DNA from 2 places in the Sinorhizobium mexicanum genome. Region 2 is predicted to be linked to the other one. Evidence: predicted binding sites of a transcription regulator. Region 2 holds the regulator's gene; the other holds the start of a gene.
What was found. The regulator LexA, encoded in region 2, represses DNA repair genes until DNA is damaged. The targets are predictions, from matches to a motif close to TGTTCNNNNTGTGTTCNG.
Positions count from the first base shown of each region.

Region 1: parE (DNA topoisomerase IV subunit B) is a predicted target of LexA. The motif match lies at 3,262-3,279, and genes of this name have one in related genera.

Region 1 is NZ_CP041238.1:1,593,181-1,604,988, reverse strand. Features, by position in the region: gene FKV68_RS07615 (winged helix-turn-helix domain-containing protein) at 1-571, opposite strand, end outside; gene FKV68_RS07610 (FAD-binding oxidoreductase) at 914-2,236, opposite strand; gene FKV68_RS07605 (alpha/beta fold hydrolase) at 2,259-3,188, opposite strand; gene parE (DNA topoisomerase IV subunit B) at 3,400-5,463, shown strand; gene FKV68_RS07595 (GNAT family N-acetyltransferase) at 5,504-5,974, opposite strand; gene FKV68_RS07590 (hypothetical protein) at 6,209-6,646, shown strand; gene FKV68_RS07585 (DUF2336 domain-containing protein) at 6,675-7,814, opposite strand; gene FKV68_RS07580 (aldolase/citrate lyase family protein) at 7,887-8,624, shown strand; gene FKV68_RS07575 (flavin reductase family protein) at 8,657-9,259, opposite strand; gene FKV68_RS07570 (nitroreductase family protein) at 9,259-9,843, opposite strand; gene FKV68_RS07565 (hypothetical protein) at 9,944-10,945, shown strand; partial or broken gene FKV68_RS07560 (lysophospholipid acyltransferase family protein) at 10,994-11,808, opposite strand.
Region 2 is NZ_CP041238.1:2,021,714-2,033,521, reverse strand. Features, by position in the region: gene FKV68_RS09650 (ABC transporter permease) at 1-248, opposite strand, end outside; gene FKV68_RS09645 (ABC transporter substrate-binding protein) at 314-1,408, opposite strand; gene FKV68_RS09640 (acetate--CoA ligase family protein) at 1,374-3,542, opposite strand; gene FKV68_RS09635 (Zn-ribbon domain-containing OB-fold protein) at 3,550-4,011, opposite strand; gene FKV68_RS09630 (thiolase family protein) at 4,008-5,210, opposite strand; gene FKV68_RS09625 (mandelate racemase/muconate lactonizing enzyme family protein) at 5,216-6,337, opposite strand; gene FKV68_RS09620 (NAD(P)-dependent oxidoreductase) at 6,380-7,306, opposite strand; gene FKV68_RS09615 (LysR family transcriptional regulator) at 7,683-8,624, shown strand; gene lexA (transcriptional repressor LexA) at 8,803-9,522, shown strand; tRNA gene FKV68_RS09605 (tRNA-Cys) at 9,877-9,950, opposite strand; gene FKV68_RS09600 (hypothetical protein) at 10,114-10,407, opposite strand; tRNA gene FKV68_RS09595 (tRNA-Asn) at 10,547-10,621, shown strand; gene FKV68_RS09590 (SMR family transporter) at 10,696-11,052, shown strand; gene FKV68_RS09585 (SMR family transporter) at 11,049-11,375, shown strand; gene FKV68_RS09580 (SDR family NAD(P)-dependent oxidoreductase) at 11,363-11,808, opposite strand, start outside.

The DNA of each region.
Region 1 (11,808 bases), 430 kb from region 2:
CAACGCTGGTCTTGGGATCGAAATGGAAGTCCCAGACGCGCTCCAGCAGCATCGTCCGGGTGAGCACCTTGCCCTTGTTGCGAATCAGCACTTCGAGCAGCCGGAACTCGCGCGGCTGAAGTTCGATCACTTCGCCGGCGCGACGAACGACGCGGCGGATGAGGTCCATCTCGAGGTCCGATATCCTCAAAACCGTTTCCTCCTCCTTGAGGGGCGAGCGGCGGCCGAGCGCGTTGACGCGCGCCAAAAGTTCGGCAAAGGAAAACGGCTTGGAAACATAGTCGTCGCCGCCCGCCTCGAACCCCCTGATGCGGTCATCTACACCGCCGAGCGACGTAAGGTAGAGCACAGGAGTCGGCATCCCGGTGGCCCGAAGCGCCTTCACGAGCGAAAGGCCGTCGAGCCCCGGCAGCATGCGGTCGACGATCAGGACGTCATAGTCTTCCGTCGTCGCCTGGATCAGGCCGTTTCGGCCGTCGACCACGACATCGACGCAATGGCCTTCCTCGGTGAGACCGTTCCTGATGTAAGACGCTGTCTCGGCATCGTCCTCGATGACAAGCACTTTCATGTCTGCACCATTCCAGTGACAGCCGCCGCGTGCATCGGTCCATGTCGATCGCGCTGTTGGGCATCGAGCCACGCAACGAAGTTCCGGCACATCCGAGGCTAACAGATGCCGCCTTTCGAGGACACGGACAATCGATTACATTTTGGTAAAGTTGGGGGCTTCGCCGGAGCCGGGAGCCATCGCAATCGGTTCTACAGCGCCATGCGTCCTTCAGGACGCACAAAGGACGCTGTAAGTCTTTGAATCTACGCATCGTACTTTCCGAAAATCGATTCCGATTTTCGGGCCGATGCGCTAAGAAGCCAGCCGCAGGATGCGGGCGGAAAGCCGCGCACACTTTTCCTATTCGCGCTTGACGCGGGCAATGCGCCGCCAGAAATCCGACATCATCGCCGGATCGCGCAAGACTTCTAGCTTTGACCAGCAGGGGAAAGATGCTGCGAAGGTCTGCGGGCTCATGCGGAAATCGTTGCATGGATTTACGGCGCCTCCGGCGTCCACCACGATGCGGTCAAGCTCGTCCAGGAGCTTGGATGTTGCTTCACCCCGATTGGCAAAATCCAATGTCAGGGCAAAGCCGGGTCGTGCGAAGCAAAGAAGGCCGCGCGAGGCGATGTTTCCAAAGCGTCTCAGCACCGTCAGGAACGAAGCATGCCCGGCGCGCCGCGCTGTCTCCAATAGCCGCGCCGTGATCTCGGGCGCATTCTCCAAAGGATAGACACTCTGATGCTGGCACGGCCCCCCTGGGCCATAGAGCCGATTCCAGGAGCCGATTGCTTCCAGCGGATAGAAGTAGGAACTCCACGTCACCGTCGATACGGTCTCGGCGGGCCTTTCCCGACGAAACCGGTACTCGTTCACCGCCCTCATCGTCATCGTGTTCAGGGGACTGAAGGGCAGCGCGAATGGCACGGAAAGCGGCAATCTCTTGGGAATGTCTGGCAACTCGCAGGATCCGTCCGCGTGGTCGCCGGCAAGAAACACGCCCCTTCCCATGCGACGCCCGGTCGCGAGTTGATCGATCCAGGCCAGAGAGTATTCATGCTCTTCATCGAGATGCTCGACCCGCGCGAAATATTCGTCGAGATTATCGAAGCGGATCACATGCTGCTGGATATGCGGCGACGGCACCTTCATCAGCCGAAGATCGACGGTGAGGATCAGGCCCGTCAGCCCCATGCCACCAATCGTTGCCGCAAAAAGCTCGGCGTTCTCCTCCGCCGAGCAAATCAGGCGCTCGCCGGTCGAACGTAACAAGGTAAGGCGCTGGACGTGGTTGCCGAACGTGCCGCGAGCATGGTGGTTCTTGCCGTGGACGTCATTGGCGACGGCACCCCCGACTGTCGCGAAGGCAGTGCCCGGCGTGACCGGCAGGAAGAAGCGGTGCGGGATCGCGCGCAGAAGGATGTCGTGAAGTGTGACGCCGCCCTCGCACGAGATTTGGCCCGTTCCCGGATCAAAGGCCAGAATGCGATTGTGCCTCGAACCGTCAATGAGAGTGCCGCGATCGTTGCTGCGGCTGTCGCCGAGACTTAGACCATGGCCCATGGGCAGGTAGGCCATCGGGTCGATCGAGCCGATCCGATCTTCGTAATCGTCCGGCGAGACGGTCCGTTGCGGCCGACGCGCTGTCGGGTCGGAACGCCCCAACTCATTCATCTTCATCGCGTGTCCACTTCAGAATGTCCTATCGGCCGGCGATCCAGTTTAGCGCATCGCGCCAGTCGGTCATACGAACCGGCGTGCCGTGCGAGCCCGTCTCGAACAGCACCAAGCGTGCCGGATAATCCTTCGACTTGAGCGAGCGATAGAGCGCGACCTGATCCTCGGCACGGTAGACGCTGTCGCGGCTGCCGTGGCTGAAAAACATCGGCAATCTCGCCTTATAGGCGGCACTTTCTGCAAAGCTCGGATCGGCGGCCCCGCCCATGATCATCATGCCGCCGAGAGCCGACACCGCTGCCTGCTCGCGTGCTACGCCCCAGCAGATGAAGCTCCCCATTGAAGCGCAGGAGAGCACGACCGGCCGGCCGCCGGAGCGCTCGGCGGCGAAGCGTATCAGCGCCGAGACATCAGCTACGCCCGCGGCATCGAAGGATCGCACGCTGGGGGCATAATAGGTGCCGCCATTGGCGGCGGCGATATTCTTGAGGCGATTGAAGTTGCCGCCGAAGGAAAAATCGTTGGCACCGAGACGCCGGTCACCGCCGCGGCCGTGGATGAAGATGACTGTGAATGCGGCGTCGCGCTCGGGGCCGACGCGCATGACATCGAGCGGGCGCCTGCCAAGGTCGAGTGTCTCGTTGACCTGTGCGCTCTTGATGCCAAGGGAGACGTAGGCGCGCTTGGCCCGCCGTTCCGGGATCTGGTCGCGCCCGTTGATGTCGCGCAGTTCCTGGTAGTCGATCACGCGGAAATCGCCGCCATCGGCCTCTTCGAGCACATTGCCATAGGCGAACAGATCGTCCTTGTATGGCTTGAGGGCCGCCGCCTCTGCGGCGAAGCCGACAAGAAGAAGGCTCGGGAGCAGAAGCGCGAGCATCAAGCGCCGGGCGAAAAAAACAGTTGTGGACATAAACAGCCGACGGGCTCCCTCGTTCGGTCGATGCCTTGCCATTGCCACTTCCGCAAAGCAACACTGAAGCAGATTGCCGACGCTCTTACGGTATTCTGCCTGCCTAAGACACCGAAATTCGCCTTTTGTTCGCGCCTGGCGCAAGACTCTGGCAAAATTCGGGTGATTCGCGCGACACAAAGATGGCGGCAGCGCCCAGCACTTGCTATGGGCCTTCGCGACACCAGACGACAGGAACGATCTGAACGACCCCATGGACGACAGCAGCGACCTCTTTTCCGCAATGCCCTCGAAGCCGAAGCCGGCGGAAGCCAATGCGCCTTCGCGCAAGCCTGCGCCGCCTACCGGCGGCGAAGCACCGCGCCCTACACCGAGGAGTAGCGATGGCAGCGACTACGATGCCTCGGCGATCGAGGTGCTCGAGGGCCTGGAGCCTGTGCGGCGCCGTCCCGGCATGTACATCGGCGGCACGGATGAGAAGGCGCTGCATCATCTCTTCGCCGAAGTCATCGACAACTCGATGGACGAGGCGGTTGCGGGACATGCGAATTTCATCGAGGTCAGCCTCGATGCCGAAGGTTTCCTGACCGTGACCGACAACGGACGCGGCATCCCGGTCGAAAACCATCCGAAGTTCCCCAACAAGTCGACGCTTGAAGTTGTGATGACCGTGCTGCACGCCGGCGGCAAATTCGACGGCAAGGCCTACGAAACCTCGGGCGGTCTGCATGGTGTCGGCGTCTCGGTCGTCAACGCACTGTCGGACTCTCTCGAGGTCGAGGTCGCGCGCAACCGCAAACTCTACCGCCAACGTTTCTCCCGCGGTATTCCGCAGGGAGGTCTCGAAGACCTTGGCGACATTCACAATCGTCGCGGCACGAAAGTGCGTTTCCATCCGGACCCGCAGATTTTCGGGGCGCACGCGCACTTCGAGCCGGCGCGGCTCTTCCGCATGGCCCGCTCCAAGGCCTATCTCTTCGGCGGCGTCGAAATCCGCTGGTCGTGCGATCCGTCGCTGTTGCCGGAAGGTTCGGAGACCCCGGACAAAGCTGTCTTCCATTTCCCGGGCGGCCTTAAGGATTATCTTGCCGCGACGCTCGGCAAGGAATTCACCGTCACGCGCGAGATCTTCGCCGGCAAATCGGAAAAATCCGGCGGCCACGGGTCGCTTGAATGGGCTGTCACCTGGTATGGCGGCGATCAGCAGGTTCACTCCTACTGCAACACGATCCCGACCCCGGAAGGCGGAACGCATGAGGCGGGTTTCCGCATTGCGCTCACCAAGGGGCTCAAGAACTACGCCGAGCTGACCCAGAACAAGCGTGCGGCGATCATCACCACCGACGACGTGATGATATCGGCCGCCGGCATGCTCTCGGTATTCATCCGCGAGCCGGAATTCGTCGGCCAGACGAAGGACAAGCTAGCGACCGTCGAGGCGCAGCGCATCGTTGAAAACGCACTACGCGATCCATTCGATCACTACCTCGCCGACAATCCGGCGGAAGCAGCCAAGCTTCTTGACTGGGTGGTCGAGCGCGCCGAGGAGCGTGTTCGCCGGCGCAAGGAAAAGGAAGTCAACCGCAAGACGGCGGTGCGCAAGCTGCGTCTGCCGGGCAAGCTCGCCGACTGCTCGCAGAACACGGCGGAAGGTGCCGAACTCTTCATCGTCGAGGGCGATTCGGCAGGCGGGTCGGCAAAGCAGGCGCGCAACCGCGCGAACCAGGCGATCCTGCCGCTACGCGGCAAGATCCTGAACGTCGCCAGCGCTGGGCGCGAAAAGCTCAGCGCCAACCAGCAGATCGCCGATCTCATCCAAGCGCTTGGCTGCGGCACGCGATCGAAATATCGGGACGAGGACCTGCGTTATGAGCGCGTCGTCATCATGACCGACGCCGACGTCGACGGTGCGCACATCGCGTCGCTGCTCATCACGTTCTTCTATCAGGAGATGCCGGAGCTCATCCGCGGCGGTCACCTCTACCTCGCGGTCCCGCCGCTCTATCGCCTCAGCCAGGGCTCGAAGACGCTTTATGCGCGCGACGATGCACATCGCGAGGAACTGATGCGCACCGAGTTCAACGGCCGCGGCAAGGTTGAAGTCGGCCGGTTCAAGGGTCTCGGCGAGATGCTGCCGGCGCAGCTCAAGGAAACGACCATGGATCCGGCAAACCGGACGCTGCTCAAGGTCGAGATCGATGACGTCGATTTCGAGGGCACGCGCGAGGCTGTCGACAATCTGATGGGAACCAAGGCCGACGCCCGCTTCCGCTTCATCCAGGAACGGGCCGTGTTCGCCGACAACCTGGACATCTAGATCCGCCTGGACTTGCGCAGTTTCAAAGAGTTCTTCGTGCTCAGGCTGCCTGCCGGACCGGTTTTTCCATAAACAGGCTCAAGGGATCGGGCAGATAGCTCCCGAACGGCGGGCGTTCCGCGTAGCCGAACGCCTTGTAGAGGCCGATCGCATCCGGCTGGTAGATGCCCGTCTCCAGCCGGATTGCGACAATCCCGAGCGTCTCCGCCTTCGCTTCAAGCGCTGCAAGGAGATGCTTGCCGACCTTGAGGCGCCTCGCTTCGGGATCGACGAACATCCGCTTGATTTCCGCCGTGCCGTCGCCCGCTTCCACGAGCGCGCAGCAACCTACGATTTCATCATCGCGCCGCGCGACGAAAAAGGAAACCGTCGGCTTTTCCAGCGCGGAGAGATCGACAAGGTGATTGCTCTCTGCGGGGTAAAGCGACGCCGCATAGGCATCGGATAGTTCGAGCAGACGGACGACGGCCGGCTGGCGGGGGCTTTCCTCGGCAATGGTGACAACGGTCAATTTCAAATCCTCGACAGAAGTCTCGCGTATCGCGGGCAATGGATAGCGCCGCATGTCGAACGGTCCAATACGACAAATGGCGCAAACCTGGGGGGCGGAGATTTCAAAACCGGTAACAAGCAGAAACAATTTTTTCTACTGGCGCAATAACTTTGCCCTACTCCGGAAAGAATCGGTCAGTCATAACAACGTCCAGACTGTGCAGCCGCAGCCCGCTCAAAGACCGGAGAGACCATGAAAGCCGCACTCATCGTCATGACCATCCTCGGCTGCGACGACAATGTCAGCCAGTGCCACTATATCTCGACCGTGAACGGCAGCTGGCAGTCGATTGCCCATTGCGATACGGAATCCCAGCAGGAACTGCCCAAATTCTCCAACAATAATTATCCGGTCGTCGTTGCCGTGTGCGAGACCTCCGGACCGGATGTGATGGCATCCACCGTCCCTCAACCGGACAGTGCCGCCGCCCCGGAGCAGACGGTCGTGCTGCCGCCGCAAACACCAGCACAACCGCAGCCGATCGAAGCGAAACCGGGCATGCCGAAGCGCGCCTTGGCCTTGCTGAGCGGCGCAGTCCCGGATCGAGAAAAGCTAAAGGCGATCGTCAGCGCGCCCGTCCACTACATCGAGGATGGTTATTCCTGGGTCGCACGCCGTTTCGGTGACTGACACTTTCAGCCTTATTCCGCAGTCGCGCTCAAGCTGCGTGGCGGGCGGCCAGGAGTGCATAGTTGCGAGCTGTCTGCCGCTGCTCGGCGAAGGCGAGGCGTTCCACGAGCTCGGCCATCGCACTCAAGGCTGCCGAGGGCCTCGGCTGGTGGCGAATGTGCGCAAGGAGAGCAGCGGCGACCGATTGCGGTGCGCAATCTGCGGCTGCTCCCAGGTCCTTTCGCCACAGAAGCACAGCCTCCGCGAAGGCTTCGCTCACGTCCCGACCAAGCCCGGCGCTTTCGAAAAGGGCGCGGATCGGATGGACGCGACCACCGGAAAGGATTGCACGCACGCGTTTTTCGGCAACACCTGAAAGATCGACGATGGCGGCGGAGAAGAATTCTGTTCTGCCGCTGCAAAGCGCGTGCAGGAGGAAAGCGGGAGTCAAGCGACCTGCCTCGCGCAGATGGGCGGCGAGTTCAGGCAACTCCTTTTGCGACGCCGCCTCGATGATGACGAGGGCAGCCGCTTCGCAGGCCTCTCGGGCGACGCGCTGCACCCGCCGTTCCCCGATCGCGGCTTGGACGAACCCGCAAACAGCGAGTGCGGCGCCGACCTTCTCGACAAGCTCATGGCGCGCTTCGCTCGGCAGGTCGGGGCGCCTCAGTAACCGATCACGCACGGCCGCCGCATGGCCAAGACGGTTCGCGATCCTGTTCAGCGACCAGCGCGTCAGCATCGCGCCTTTGTTCTCAAGCAGGATCAACACCTCGTCCTCGCCGCCTATTTCGGCGATCGCCGCCGCGACGGAGCGGGATACGATGCTGCGCGCCGCGATCAAGGCGCGAGTCTCGGCCGTTCCTCGCGCCGCCAGATCAACGAGGTCCTCATCGGTCAACACCGGCGAACGGGAAATAGCGACATAGGCGATCTCGGGCTGGTCCTCCGCGAGCGACATGACAATCGCACGCGGAACCATCGAGAAATCCGCAAGCGCTTCCACCAAAGCGTGCCGCACCTTTGGCGAAGGATCGTCGAGCAGAAAGGTCATCGCCATTTCGGCGGCGTGCCGGTCGATGCCGTTCATCTCGGCTTCGACATAGGCGCGGCCCAGCGCACTTGCGGCGCGGACGCGATCGCTCGTTCTCGCCGTTTCCACCCAGCGAAGAAATGCTTGTATGATCACCTATGCCCCACTAGACACCCAACAGCCCCAATGTTCGAAGCCTAGCGGTCAAAGGTTTAAGATTGGTTCACCATGTCTGTTAACCGCCAGCAAACCATGAAGCCGCTCCTCTATCTGCCGGCATCCGCATCGTTCCCTGAAGCGGATATCCTCGATGCAGTCCAGGGCATCGTCGTCGACGCAACCGGTGGCAAAGGCGTCCGGGATATGGCTTCAGAAATCGCCCGTACGGCCTCGTCCCCCCGCCTCGCCCGGCTCGGACCGGTCGAGAACATCACCGAGGCGGATCTTCAGACGGTCCTTGCGTCGAGGATCTACGGTATCGTCCTTGCCGGATGTCGCGGGCCAGCCGATGTCCAGAAGCTTGATGCTCTGTTGAGGGTTGCCGAAGCGATCGCGGGTGCCGCGGCCGGGAGCGTGGCAATGCTGGCGGAATATGCAACGACGCCGCAAAGCGTGTTGTCGCCTTACGCGCTGACAGGCGCGTCGCCGCGCCTCAAGGCGCTCATCTTCAGCGCGTCATTGCTTGCCGTGTCCGCCGGATGCAGCGAGCCGTCCGATGAAGCGGACACGGCATCCGTGATTGTCGCTGGTCGCGCGGCGGCCCTCCTTAGGGCTCGGGAGGCCGGCCTCACAGCCTATGACATGCTGCCGGAGCATGCGAGCGACGAGGCCGTCGTCAAACAATGTTGCGCGACGAGTGTGAGGAACGGCTTTACGGCCGTGGTCGCGCGGTCGCCGCAGCAGGTCGCCTTGCTGGGTGCTTCGGCGCCGCTGTCGCCTCGCCCCTCTGTCGGCGGCCAGCGTTAGAGTCGACCCTGCCGGCAGACAGCAGTATCATTTCAGCGCTTGGGCCGCACCATTTCAAAGACGTCGCCACCGTCGCAGTAATCCATGTAGCCGAGGCGGGCGAGCGGACGGACGGTCGCCGCGTCAAACCGGCCGTCGCGGATCGCCTCGTCGCGGATATGAATGCCCACCACCTCGCCGAATACGACGTAGTTTTCGGAGGCCACGCCATCGAGACCGTTTGGCCGAAATATTTCCGTCACCCGGCATTCGAGCGCCGCGAAAGCCTCACCGACGAAGGGCGCCTTGACGAGAGTGCCCTCGACCGGCGTCAGACCGGCGATTTCGAACTCGCTTTCGCCATGCGGCGCGGCAACAGAAGTCAGATTGACTGCGGCGCTCAGGTTGCGGCTGGCAAAGCTCGCGGTGAATTCGCCGGTCTCCTCGATGTTGCGCACGGAATCCTTGTAAGTGCTCGACGAAAACATCACGAGCTTCGGGCGATCGCTGATCGCGTTGAAGAAAGAATAGGGCGCGAGGTTGTGCGAGCCGCCCGTAGCCCGTGTACCGATCCAGCCGATCGGCCGCGGCGACACGATAGCCTTGAAGGGATCGTGCGGCAGGCCGTGCCGGTTCGCGGCCGTGTCGTAGAACATCAGCTTTCCTCTCCGACCCAGGTGACGATCTCGGCGAGTTCCGGCCGCGGCCTTTCGGTCGGCGGCACCGTAGCCGTGCCGATATGAATGAACCCGGCGATCCTTTCGTCCGGCTCGACACCCAGCAGCGGATAGGCCCTCTCGTCGAAGGCGAACCACTCGGTGAGCCAGTTGGAGGCATAACCGAGCGCATTCGCGGCCATCAGCAGGTTGAGGCAGACAGCGCCCGCCGACATAACCTGCTCCCATTCGGGGATCTTGAAGTGCGGTGCGGCCTTGCTGACCACGGCGACAACGACCGGAGCGCGCGTCAGCCGCATCTCCTCCACCTTGATCAGGTCCTCAGGCAGATCCGGCCTGGCGGTGAGCGCCATCTTCTTCAGTTCGGCGCTGATGCGTGCCCTTTCCTCGCCGCGGTAGACGATGAAGCGCCAGGGTGCGAGCTTGCCATGGTCCGGCACGCGCGAAGCGAGTTTCAGCATCTCTTCGACCTCCGCCTTGCTCGGCCCGGGAGGGCCCATCTGGAAGGCCGGGATGGATCTGCGGGAGGCGAGGTAATCGACAAGTTTTATTTCGGTTTTCATATTGCCTGAATTCCACTAATTTGCCGCCGGACCGACAGCCACGAAAATGCCATACCGGCGTCTCAAGTGGAGTCACCCAGTCAGGAAGTCAACTGTTCTCATGCGCGTCCGTCATCGTATTTTTCCGAGTACCGTTTTGGCGATCATGCTCGTCGGTGCTGGTGCCGGCCATGCGCTTGCAGAAGATCCGACCGACGCCTTCAAAAGCTTCCCGTCGATTACCGGCACACGCAAAATGCCGAAGCTCACGAGTTTCAACCCGCTGATTTCCGATCCGACCCAAGGCGGTGAAGTCAAGGACGTGAAGCTCGAGGCATTGCTGACTGCGAAAGGTGAGCCGGTCGAATCAGGCCTGACGTGGCGGGTCTTCAGCCCGATTCCCGGGAGCGACGGCAAGCTGCCGTTGCTCGCCACCTCCGAGGGCGGCTCGACAGCCTTCAACCTCGTTCCCGGCGAATATTTCGTCAATGTCGCGTTCGGCCGAGCCGGCGCCACCCGCAAGATCCGCGTTCCCGAACAAGGCCCGCTCGACAAGCAGGTGCTGGTGCTCGACGCCGGCGGCGTCACCCTCAATGCCGTTTCTGGCAGCGACGTCCGCATCCCGCCGAACGAACTCAGTTTTTCGATCTTCTCCTCCGACGTGAAGGAAGACGGGGAGCGGGCTCTGATCATCGCCGATGTCAAGCCCAACACCGTTATCCGGCTCAATGCCGGGACCTATCACGTGGTCTCCGACTACGGTTCGGTCAATGCCGTGATCCGCGCCGATATCCAGGTGGAAGCCGGCAAATTGACCGAAGCGACGATCCAGCACCGCGCGGCGAAACTGACATTGAAGCTCGTCTCGGAGGCGGGCGGCGAAGCGATCGCCGACACGGCCTGGTCGATCCTCACCTCCTCAGGCGACGTCGTCAGCGAAAGCGTCGGCGCATTTCCGACGCTCGTTCTCGCCGAAGGCAGCTATACCGCCGTGGCGCGCAACAAGGACAAGATCTACCAGCGCGATTTCGCCGTGAAGGCGGGCATCAACACCGATGTGGAAGTGCTGCTGAACGGGAACGACGCGGCCAACACCACCGCGAACGCGGAAGCGCAAGACTGACGCGAACGATCGCCATGCCGGTCCCTACGGCAATCGACTGACGTTACGTCATCCAGCTCGCTTGAGGAGACGGCGACGCGGCGGCGCCATCGAGAACACCGCATCGTAGATCCGGGCAAGCAGGTCCTTGCGATCGCCATGGGCGCGCAATTCTTCCCAGGGAAGGATACCGCCGATGCGAGCGGCAATGGTCGTACCCGACAGCCGTCGGAACTCGCGGATCAGCAATGAAAGCCTGAGTGTCAGCGATAGCTTGCTGGCGAGATGAAAGAGCCGCCCGTTCTGCCCCTCGAAGTCGCCTGGATAAGCCTGGCCGGAAACATCTTCCACGGCAGATCCTCGGCTTTGCCGAAACCCCTCTTCGCCGTCGCAACGCCGCCGGCGGGGAAAATGACGATCGTAACCCGCTCCTTCAGCAGCCGCACCGCCTCGTGCCGCGTCGCCATGTTGAGCGCCAACGCCTCCTTGGTCTCCTCGAAGGACACGGGGAGTGAATAGGGTGCGATCTCCGGCACCTTGAGGAGTTCGGTGTGGATCAGCACCCGGAACGGGCGCCCAAGTTGTTCGGCCAGAGAAAGAACGGCAATGCCATCGCCGATGCCGAAGGGATGATTGGCGACAATGACGAGCGGCGTATCGGGCAATTGGCGCGGTGGCCATTCACCCTGGACGCGCATGCGCACGTCGATCAATTGCAGCATGTCGCCGAAGACGCGGTCGCTCCTGCCGACGATTTCAGCGCGCCAGCGCGCATAGAGCCTGGCGTAGCGGTTGCGACCGGACAGGCCCTCGACGGAGCGAATGAACCAGCGCTTCAGGCGCGGGTCATTCTCATTCGCGTAAGACAATTCTTTGAATTGCAC
Region 2 (11,808 bases):
GAATAGACGGCCGTGTGCATGAGACTTCGCAGGAAATAGGGATTGCGAAGGAGATCGGCAAAAAACTGAAAGGTGAACTGGTCGAAAGAACCGTCGAAATTCGTCGTGTAAAGGCTCGAGGCGACCAGATAGGCGGCCGGCGGAATGATGAGCACCAGCAGGATGGCGGCCAGAATGAGCACGACGGGCGAAAAATTGATCTTCCTGACTGTCGGCACCGTTGCGGCGGATAATTGAAGCGTTTTCATGTCGCTTAGAACTCTCTCGTCTATTGCCGGTCAGAGAGGCCGCCGGATCGGCGGCCTCGCTTCAATTATCGAAAGTACGTCTGGTACAGTTCGTCCGACTTCTTGCCATTGTTGACGAGCGCCTCCGGACGGACGAGGTTTTCCTCGTAGCCGACTTCATGCGGCACGATCTTCTGAAGCATTTCCGATGGCAACACCTTCGGATGGGCCGGGAAATAGTCGGCGCCGAGCAGGATCTTCTGACCGTCTTCCGACAGGAGGAAATCGGTAAAGAGCGCCGCGCCGTAAGGATGCCGGATGTTCTTCGGGATCAGCAGCGTAGCCGTCGTCGAGGCGACGGGGCTCATGAGCTGTGAGGCGACGGGCGCACCGTCTTCCGCACTGATCAGCGGATGATGACAGAAGACATTGAGGGCCATCGCATATTCGCCGGCGATCACCCGGTCGACGAGCGTGCGCGCGCTGCCGGCGCCGAAATTCACGATCTTCTGAGCCGAAAGCTTCTTGAGATACTCTTCCGCCTTTTCCTCGCCCCAGGCAGAACGAAGGTTCGTGATGAACAGTGGCGTGCCGCTCTCGCTGCCGATGCGCCAAGCGATCTGGCCTTGCCATTTCGGGTCGAGAAGGTCCTCGTAGCTCTTCGGGACGTCGGCCGCATTCACCATGTCGGTGTTATAGGCCATGCAGTAATAGCTGACCCGGGTCGCCGCCCACAGATGGTTGGGATCGCGGTAGGAATCCGGATACTGATCGAGCATCGGCGAGGTGAAAGTCTGAACCGCCTCGGCCTTGATCAGGTTTTCGCTGACGCTGGTGCCTTCGACGACGTCGACGACGACATTGTTGGCGCGCTCTTCGGCAAGCACACGCTGCGCGATATCCTCGGAGTCGCCGCGCCAGAAGGTCACGGTCACCGATGGATATTTCTTCATGAAGGCGTCGGTGAGCGGCTGCAGGGCCTGATCGGCAATCATTGCCGAATAGACAACGAGTTCACCTTCCTTGGCGGCGCCTTCCGCGAGAACCTTCTCTCTATCGGCACCGGCGTAATGCAGGATCTCCTCCTGACTCTGCGCAAACACCGGTGTCCCGAGACCCGCCAAAAGCGGGAAAGCCATGACTATGCTAACTGACTGCGTAATGCGGCTCCGTCTGTTCATTGTCTTCCTCCCAAAGACTGCTGGTGATGATGAGGGCGTCGGCTATCTTCACACCCCTCCCCTGGGTGCGAACGAAGACCGGATTGAGATCGATGGCCGCAAACTGGCCGTCGGTCGACGCCACGAAGTTCGAGAACGCGACGAGACAATCAATCAGGGCTTCTCTATCGAGTGGGGGGGCGCCGCGGAAACCGTCGAGCTGAACGGAAATCTTCAGCCGGGCGACCATCTCGGTGGCCTGCTGACGGGTCAGCGGAGCCAAACCGACACTTGCATCCTTGAACACCTCGACCATTACGCCGCCGCCGCCCACGACAACCAGCGGGCCGAATTGTTCGTCATACGTCATGCCAATAATGAATTCCGCGCCTTCACCAACCATTTCCTGGACGAGGATACCGTCGATGGCAGCCTTCGGACAGGCCGTTTTGGCATTTGTCAAAATCTTCTGCGACATCATTTCGGTATCGTCGACGGTGGCGCCAAGATGGACGCCGCCGACATCCGACTTGTGCGGGATATCGCGGGATTGGATTTTCAGGGCGACGCGGCCGCCGATCTTCTCGGCCAGGACTTTTGCTTCCTTTGGCGTCGCAGCAAGATATTCCCGCGTTATCGGAAGGCCGGCGCGGCCGACGATGCGCTTGCTTTCCGCCTCGCTGAGGGCAACAGCGGCGCTGACATTCCCGGGCGCGGGGCGCGTCTGCGGTGGCTCGCGGCGCGTGGACATGTTGTGCCGAAAGGCCGCGTAATCGGTCAAGTGGCGGATCGCGCGCAACCCGAGTTCGATATCCTCCACAAGCGGCAGCCCCTTCTCTCTCGCATAGCCGCGCCAATGCGCCGTCAGACTGTTCGAGATGAAGGAGAGTGCCAGCAGCGGCTTGCTTGCCGTCCTGGCGATCTCCGCCATGCGCCCGACGAGCCTTTCGTGATTCTCGGCGCCTTCGAGGCGCATGCCAAGGACGAGCCCGATGACATCGATCTCGGCAGTATCGAGAAGCGCGCCGACGACGCCTTCGATCGCGCCCTCCTGACGTAGGCGTGGCATGCCGACCGTATCGAGCGGATTGCCGAAATCGCGCAAAACGCCGAGCGCCTCGCCGACCCGGCGGCTGGTCTCCTCGTCGATCCGTCCGAAGGTGACGCCGGCCCGCTCGCCGAGATCGCCGATCAGCGATGTGGCGCCGCCCGAGACAGTCAGCAGGCAGACGCGATCACCCGCAGGCAGGGGCGCCGTTGCCAGCAGCGCTGCCGTTTCCACCAGTTCATCGAGGCTTGAAGCGGCAGCGACGCCATTGGCACGAAACAGTGCCTCATAGGCCTCGTGCCTGCCGGCAAGCGTGCCGGTGTGGGCGAAGGTGGCGGCCTGACCGGCGGTGCTCTGGCCGAGCTTCAGGATGACCAACGGTTTGACTCTCGATGCCCGCTCGACCGCGGCGCGGAACCGCCGCCCGTCCTTTGCACCCTCCATGATGCAGGCGATGACGCTCGTCTTCGGGTCATCCGCAAGGAAATCGATATAGTCCGCAAGATCGAGAACTGCCTGGTTACCGATGGAGATCAGATAGTTCATGCCGATGCCGCGATTGGCACTGAGTTCGGCAACCGCATTGAGCAGGCCGCCGCTCTGCGAGACGAGCGAAATGCCGCCGGCATCGAGTTTTGCGGGAATGTCGGCCATGGTCGCGGCAAACCGGTGGGCGAGCGTCGCGATACCCATGCAATTGGGTCCGGCGATCGCCATGCCCGAAGCCCTCGCGATGGCTTGAAGACGCTCCTGTCGCTCCCTGCCCTCGGGCGTTCCGGCATCGGCAAAACCCTCGGACACGACGAGAGCGGCGCGAACGCCAATCGATGCGGCCTCCTTGACAAGGGCGAGCACGCCTTCGGCCGGAACCGATATCACGATGCAATCCGGCACGGCAGGCAAGGCGTTGAGGCTGGGGACGCAGGGCACGCCGGCGATCTCCGAGGCGTTGGCATTGACCGGCCAGATCTTGCCTTCGAACCCGGAGCGCAGCGCCGAATTCAGCATCTTGTTGCCGGCGCCGCCCTTGGCGGATACCCCGACAAAGGCAACGGAACGAGGCGCAAGCAGGCTCCTGGCAAGAAGGGAATGTATCTGGCCAGTCATGTGTTCCTCATTCCCTCACGACACGGAACTTGGGGAGCGTGAAGCCCTGGGCGGGATGGTCCTCGTAGACGATCTCCACAATCTGCCCGATCTTGTGGATGTCGGTCGGCAGGTCGCCGCCGACGAGCTGCGAGCTGATCAACGGCCCTTCGTCGAGCTCGATCAGCGCGTAGACGTACGGCACCTCTTCCTTGAAGCCGGGATGGAAAGCCCAGTGATGGATGTTGAAGGCGAAGATCTTGCCGCGCCCGGACGCCTCCGTCCATTCGCAGTTGGCGGCGAAGGGTTCGTTCTCGTGGTTCTGGCAATAGGCCTTCGGCCAGTAGACCGCGCCGCATTGATTGCATTTCCAGACGAGCAGCTTGTGCTCTTTCAGCCCGTCCCAGAAGGCTTCATTGTCATGGTCGATGCTGGGATAGGGCTTCTTCCAGTCGAGATCGACCGTGTAGGATTGCGGATTGACGTTCATGCGTGCCTCCCGAGCAGCGTGCAGGTGTGGATCGAGCACATGCCGGGAGAGACAAGCTCGCCGCCATGGCCGGTGGTCAGAACGATGTCGCAATCCTCGATCTGGCGTTCGCCGGCTTCGCCGCGAAGCTGCCGGACGGACTCGGCAAGCCCGGTCAAATCGCCGAGGTGGTAGCAGGAGAGCAGGCCGCCGCCGGTGTTGACCGGGATCGAGCCACCGGGCGCCATGTTGCCGTCAGCGACGAAGGCGCCGCCCTCCCCTTTCTTGCACCAGCCGTAGTCCTCGAGTTGGAACAGAACCTCTGCCGTGAAGCAGTCGTAGAGCTGGGCGCAGTCAACATCGTCGAGCGTGATATCGGCCTGGCCGAAAGCCTGCTTCTTGGCTGGCTCGACGGCCATGTGGGTGAAATTCTTCTTCTCCCACCACAAGTCGGCGGAGACTTCGCCAAATCCCTGGCCGAGCACGTAGACTGGCTGCTTGGCGCAATCTTTGGCGCGGTCCGCCGTGGTGAGGATGAAGGCGATCCCGCCATCGGATACCTGGCTCATGTCGAGCAGATGATAGGGTTCAGCGACCAGCGGAGAGCTCTGGTGATCCTCGATGGTGATCGGACGGCCATACATCTTGGCTTCCGGGTTCATGCAGGCCCACTCCCGTTGGGCGACGGAAATGGCGCCGAGCTGGGCGCTGGTCGTGCCGTAGACGGCCATGTGGCGGGCCGCCATCCAGCTGTGGTGGCTGACAGCGCGGGAGTCCCCGAGCGGCTTTCCCCAGTAGCCTCGCTTTTCAGCATGCGCCATGCCGCGAAACCCCTTCTTGCGGGTCTCCTGCGATTGCGACCAGTCTGTGACCGCTCCCATCAGCACGACATAGTCCGCGATGCCCCGGTCGAGGTATGACATGGCGGCGGCCATGCCGAGACCGGCCAGTGCCCCGCCTCGCCCACAGGTGAAGTAGAAATTGTTCTTGATGCCGAGAACACGCGTGAAGGCGTCCGAATAACTGGCGCGGTCGCCGCCGCCGCCCGTACGTCGAAGATCGATCGCACCACCGATATCGGCCCTTGTCAGGCCGGCATCGGCGATCGCAAGCCTCGCCGCCTCTGCCGCGATCATTCGTTCCGATCGGTCCGGCTGCGGCCCGGCGACGACGCCGAGACCAACGATCGCGTATTTTCCAGAAGATGCATGCTTTCCCACCTCGATCATCCTTTCGTCATCGTGAACGCTTCGTAATTCTCGGTCGCTAGGCCCTGCGTGCTGGCATCGATCTTTTGCACTCCCGTTCCGGGGCCGGACGGTAGGCGGAGCACCCCATCTTCGACCGACAAGCCACCAAAGGGGTCGCCGAGTAGTCGCTCGAACTCGCCGAGCTCGCAGGCGTATTCCGCCCCCGGAAGTGCGCAGGCGAGATGAATGGCGAAGGAGGAGAGCAGCCGGCTGCCGACGGCGGCACCCATCCGGTACCTTATGCCCGCCTGCTCGCAGAGCGCGGCCGCCGTGAGCGTGTTTCGGATACCACCGAGCTTCGGGATCTTCAGGCTGATCGCATCGACACGTCGATGCTTTGCCAGGTCATAGACCTCTGCGAGAGAGCCCGCCGCCTCGTCGGCCTCGACGGCGATCGGGACCATCCTCGTCACAAGTGACAAGCCTTCGAGATCCTCGGCTGGCACCGGCTGCTCGACGAGCTCGATGCCATGGTCCGCCATTTTAAGGATCGCGGTTATTGCATCCTTCGGCGAATAGGACTGGTTGGCATCGATCGTCAGATGCACGTCTGGGCCGACCTCGGCACGGATGGCCGCGACCCGCGCGACGTCCTCATCGACTTCGCCGTGCACCTTGATTTTGAGGTAACGATATCCTTGGTCGACCAGGCGCCTTGCCTGCGCAGCCATCTCATCCGGTGACTTGATGGCGAGAATGCGCAGGATCGACACCTCGCTGCGCAGTTTGCCGCCAAGCAGCGTCGCGAGCGGGACATTCAACGTCCGTGCGAGAAGGTCGTGGAGCGCGCAGTCGACAGCGGCCTTGGCCTGTGGAGCCCCGCGGAGCCTGCGGTCGAGCCTCTGCATGATGGCGCCGATCTCGTCGGCGCGGCTGCCGACCACCAACGGACGAAAATGACCGAGTTCGGCAACGAGCGTGGACTTAATCGAGCCCATATGGGCGGTGGCCGAGGCATAGCCGAACCCCTCCGCCTCTGCGGTTGCGATGCGCAGGATCACACCTTCCGTGTTCGGATTGGCACCAAGCGCGAACTTCCATTCCGGATCGTCCTTCTTCAGGACCACCGGCTCGACATCGAATGCGACAATTTCCATGATTCAGCTCCCGTTGCGCGAAACGTCGGCAGAGCAGAATCCTCAGGTGGTCGCGGCCTCGCCATTGATCGCAACGACGCGGCGGCCGAGATAGTGGGCCTCGGGACCGTAGAGCAGGTCGCGCACGTCGGTAGGCGTCAACAGTTTGATGAGCTGGTCGGTCTGGCCGCTCAGCGGCAGCACCAGCCCGCCCGCCTGCGCAAGGTCGAGAACGACGTCCATATCCTTCTCGTGCCAGGTGAACCGAGTTCCGTCCCAACGCTCCAGCGTATTGTTGTAGCCGGGGCTCTTCAGCAGAATCTCGCGCATGCGCTGCGCATCGACGCCGTAGCGCTTGGCAAGGAGCAGCGCTTCGTAATTGCCGACACAATGGATCCAGTGCAGCAGATTGTTGCAGGCTTTGGCGAGTTGTCCGGAGCCGACATCGCCGACATGCAGGACGTCGCGGCTGTAGCTCATCAACACCGGACGCGCCATTTCGACATCGGCCTCGCGTCCACCGCAGAGCGAAAGAAGCGTACCCTCGCGCGCTCCCTCCAGACCGTAGACAACCGGCGCGTCGATGAACCGGACACCATAGCCGTCACAGTAATCGCTGAGTTCGCGCATCGTGCCCGGATTGTTGGTCGCGGCGATCGCAATGACCGAGCCCTTTTTGGCGAGGGGCGCCAACTCCCTGGTTACGGCACGCGACTGGTCATCGGTCGCGACGACGACGATGAAGACGTCGGCCATCGTCGCGAGATCGGCGAGGTCTTTCGCGGCCATGATATCCGCCGCCGAAGCCTTGGCGAGACAGTCCGCATCAAGGTCGTAGGCAGCCACGGCGAAGCCCGCCTTCAGCACGTGCGATGCCATGGCCAATCCCATTGCGCCGACACCCACGAATCCAACTCTTACTGACATGCAATCCTCCCCGTGCCTACTGCATGTTTCCTTAAATCGGATCCGATTTAAGGATAAAAACATGCACTAATTCAAAGTACTACAGCCGTTTGCGCGTCTGACGCGGTGCTGTAGAAAAGCCAGCCGAGACCCTTGGGACGCGCGGCGCGTTCCCTGAAGGCCGACCATGATCAGGCGATGATTGAATCCGGACTGTCCGGAAATACTCCTCCTCGACCGTCGCTTCGATTGTGCGACACCGTCTCCTCACGGCTTCGTACAACCCCGTCCTGAAGGATTTCTCGCTTCGGTCTTCCCTTGCGGAAATCGATTGTGGCCGCCGGGAATGATCGAAGTCTGCGGTTGGGAAGTTCTAAAATCAAGAAGAATGATTTGATATCGTTCAAACCAAAAGTTAGAACTGACTATCGTCAAATCCAGTTTCTCGGGGAGGTGAAATATGGATCTGCGTTCGGTCAACCGATTCCTTGCAGTCGCTGAATTGGGCAGCCTGAACAAGGCCGCGCAACGCCTCAATCTTTCCCAGCCGGCGCTTTCGAAAAGCATCCAGATGCTTGAATATGCTTTCGGCGTCCCTCTGCTCGACCGCGGGCCTCGCGGCATCACGCTCACCTCTTTCGGCGAAGCGGTGTTCGATCACGCCCGGCGCATTGCGGCCGAGATGCGCAAGATGGAGAGCGATATCAAAGCGCTCCGCACGCTCGGCTCGGGCGAGATCAACGTCGGCGCTCCGCTTGGCCCCGACAGCCGCACGCTGGCATTCGCGATCCTCAGACTTGTGACTGACGAGCGGCGCCTCACCATCAACATCGCCAATGGTACCCGCAGCGACCTGATCCGTCCCTTGCTTCTCGGGGATCTCGATTTCCTGATCGCCACCCTCTTCGAGCCAGAGGATCTTCCGCCCGATGTCGAACAGAGCGAACTCTATCTCGATTCCATGATCCTCGTCGTACGCGCCGGTCACCCCATGCTCGAGGGCCACCAGATCGAGCTCAGCGAACTGACGCAGTATCCTTGGGTGGTACTGACCGGCAACCGCGATCTCGAAGGCGCGCTCCGCAAGCTTGTCGGTACCGAATTCAATAAATCGGTATTGCGCAGCGGCTCTCCGATGTTCGTCAAGAACATTCTTCAGAAGAGCGAGTTCATCGGCCTTGTGCGCCAGGACGCCGTGCGCATCGAGCTCGAGACCGGTTCGTTGGTCGAGATCGACATATCCGCTCAGCTCGACATCCACGAGCTCGTGCCACCGCAAAAGGTGGGGCTGATCTTCCGATCGGACGTCTCGATTCCGGTCGCGAGCCAGGCCCTGATCCAGGAGATCACGGCGGCGGCGCGCACAAACCCCGACGCCCTTACCAAGCTGACGAAAATATAAGACCGGAAGCGCGACCCTGCCCTTTTGCGGACGGCGAGGCAGTCGGCGGAACGGTCGACGCGTCTCCACAGGAATTCGCGATAGCCAGATATTCACGGAATTTTAGGCACTTGCGGAACACATATGGAACAGATAGTGTCTGTTCTTGATTTGTTTCGCGATTCTGGAGTGACGCGCCATGCTAACCCGCAAGCAGCAGGAATTGCTTCTGTTCATTCACGAACGAATGAAGGAATCCGGGGTGCCGCCGTCCTTCGACGAGATGAAAGACGCACTGGACCTCGCCTCCAAGTCGGGCATCCATCGGTTGATCACCGCGCTTGAAGAGCGCGGGTTCATTCGCCGTCTTCCCAATCGGGCGCGCGCACTAGAAGTCATCAAGCTGCCCGAGGCCTACACGGCGAACCCGCAGCCTCGGCGTGGCTTCTCGCCAAGTGTGATCGAAGGCAGCCTGGGCAAGCCACCTGCCGCGCCTGCCGCCACAGCCAAATCGGCGTCGCCGAGCGATACTGCATCGGTTTCAGTGCCGGTCATGGGGCGAATCGCAGCCGGTGTCCCGATTTCCGCGATCCAGAACAACACACACGATATTTCCGTCCCGATGGAGATGATCGGCAGTGGCGAACACTACGCGCTCGAGATCAAGGGCGACTCGATGATCGAGGCGGGCATCTTCGACGGCGATACCGTGATCATTCGGAATACGAGCACGGCCAATCCCGGCGACATCATCGTTGCACTTGTGGATGACGAAGAGGCAACCCTCAAGCGGTTCCGCAGAAAAGGCGCGTCCATTGCGCTCGAAGCGGCCAACCCGGCCTATGAAACGCGTATATTCGGGCCGGACCGCGTCAAGATCCAAGGCAAGCTCGTCGGCCTTATTCGCCGCTATCACTAATTGAGCCGGGCTATTGCCCGGCAAAAGTCGGGCACCGCGATCCGACTTGCGCAGGCCAGCGGGCGCCTACAGAGCCCTGCGTCTTATCGCACCGCAACGGTCGCTGTAGCACTGAATTGCTGCATGTCTTTGTCCTTAAGTCGAGGTCGACTCAAGGACAAAGACATGCAGTAGAAAATCACGCTGCAACTTTGGGCGGCCAAGCGAACGGCCTTTACAGCCTTAGGCGCCGATCGCGTTCATGACAGCACCGATCGCCGCGAAGCGCGTTTGCGCGCCGAACGACTGTGCCGTCAGCCAAACAACAAAGCGTCTGCCTACGCACTTGTCATTGATTTTCTTGAAATAAAGCTTTGGAGGCCTCGCCCGGAATTGAACCGGGGTACAAGGATTTGCAGTCCTCTGCGTCACCACTCCGCCACGAGGCCTCACACGCCCGATCGATCAAGCGATGGCCGGCGTTTAGAACGAATCTATGAGGAGTGCAAGGGGGAGTGGTCCGAAAAAGGGTGGGACGACGCGAGGTCATCCCCGTTCTCCGCAGCGTTCCGACAATGCGGCCCCTGGCGCTCCGCTGCCGCATGTGCCCTTTCAGGATTTGTCGGAAGAATTTTGCTGGCCGCGCCAGCGCGCCCACCAGACCGCCAGCTTGCGGCGACGGCGGCGGATTGCGGGTATGTCGTGAGAAAGCACGAGCAGTCCCAGAGGAATCATCCAGAAGCCTAGTACCGGCAGAAAACCCAGCAGTCCGCCCAAGACAAGGAGCGTGCCAAAGAGAATCCGCAGCACCGGCGAGTCGGGCAAGTTCATACGCCATTTGCCGAGGACGAGTTCGTGCGTCTGCGGATCAATGCCGAAATGCCGTTCTTTCCTGTCGTTCGTCATTATTGCTCTTTCATACTCCTCCCCAGAATTGGGGCCTTCTCCACAGCCTCGCAACCGACGTTGTCATTTTTTTTGAAAAACCGCTTGGCAAATCGAAAAAGCATTTGTATTAGCAGCCTCACTTCTGCGGCGCAGATGATCCCTGGTAGCTCAGCGGTAGAGCACTCGACTGTTAATCGATAGGTCGCCGGTTCGAATCCGGCCCGGGGAGCCAGTTTCAAAGAGCCATTCGCGGCGAAGGCCCGAATGGCTCTTTTCGTTTGTCGGTATAGTCTCTGAAGGTTCCTCATGCGTGTTGCATGGCTTTTCCTGATTCTCGCAATCACGACAGAGGTCGCCGGTCTCACCGCGATGAAGGCTGCTTCCGCCTCCGGCTCCTATGTCGGGCATGCGATCATGTACGCCTCGATCGCGCTCTCATACGTGTTCCTTGCCAAGGCCGTGAAGACGATCTCCGTCGGCGTCGCCTATGCCATCTGGGAAGGGTCCGGTGTCGCCCTCATCACGCTTGTCTCCGTGTTCGTCTTTGGCCATGTGCTGAGCGGTCGCGAGATGCTGGGCCTGTCAATGGCTATCGTCGGAATACTGCTTGTCAACGCCGGTGAGGTGCCGGAAGAGGAAGCGGAGGGAGAAGCAGCCCGATGAGCGCAGACGGCTTCTATTTCGCTTTCGCGGTTATGGCGGGCATCCTCGACGTCGCAGCGAATCTGGCGTCCACGAAGTCGAACGGCTTCGCGCGGCGCGGTTGGGGGGTGCTTTCGATTCTCCTGGTACTTGCCGCATTCGCGCTGCTCGCCGAAGCGATCAAAGGTATGGAACTTGCCATCGCCTATGCAGTGCTCGGCGCGACCGGCATCTTCGGCACAGCGATCTGCGGGCGCCTCTTCTTCGGTCAGAAACTGAAACCTGTCGGCTGGGTCGGCTTGTCGCTCGTCTTCGGCGCGGTACTCGTGCTTCACACTGCCTGACGAGGCCGCCCCTTTGAACGGGATTGCTCCTTTTTCATGGCGGCTGCGGGTGCACGCTGGGGGATTAGCCAGTTGAGAAGCGCAAAGTAGACGCCATAAGGCAGGAACCGCACCAGCTTAACGGCATAGGTAAAGCGTTTCGGGAAGGTGATCTCGAAGCGCCCGGATTTCAAGCCGAGGCATATGCGCTCCGCCGCCTCATCGACGCTCACCAGAGCCGGTCGCGGGAACTTGCCTCTGGCCGAAGCGGCCGTGTCGACAAAGCCCGGACAGATCAACTGCATGCGGATACCGAGACGATCGAGGTCGAATTTCAAGCTCTCAGCCATATTGATGAGTGCCGCCTTGGTGGCTCCGTAAGCGGCGCTCATCGGCAGGCCGCAGTATCCCGCCACCGATGACACGACGGCGATCTGGCCATGACCGTTCGTCT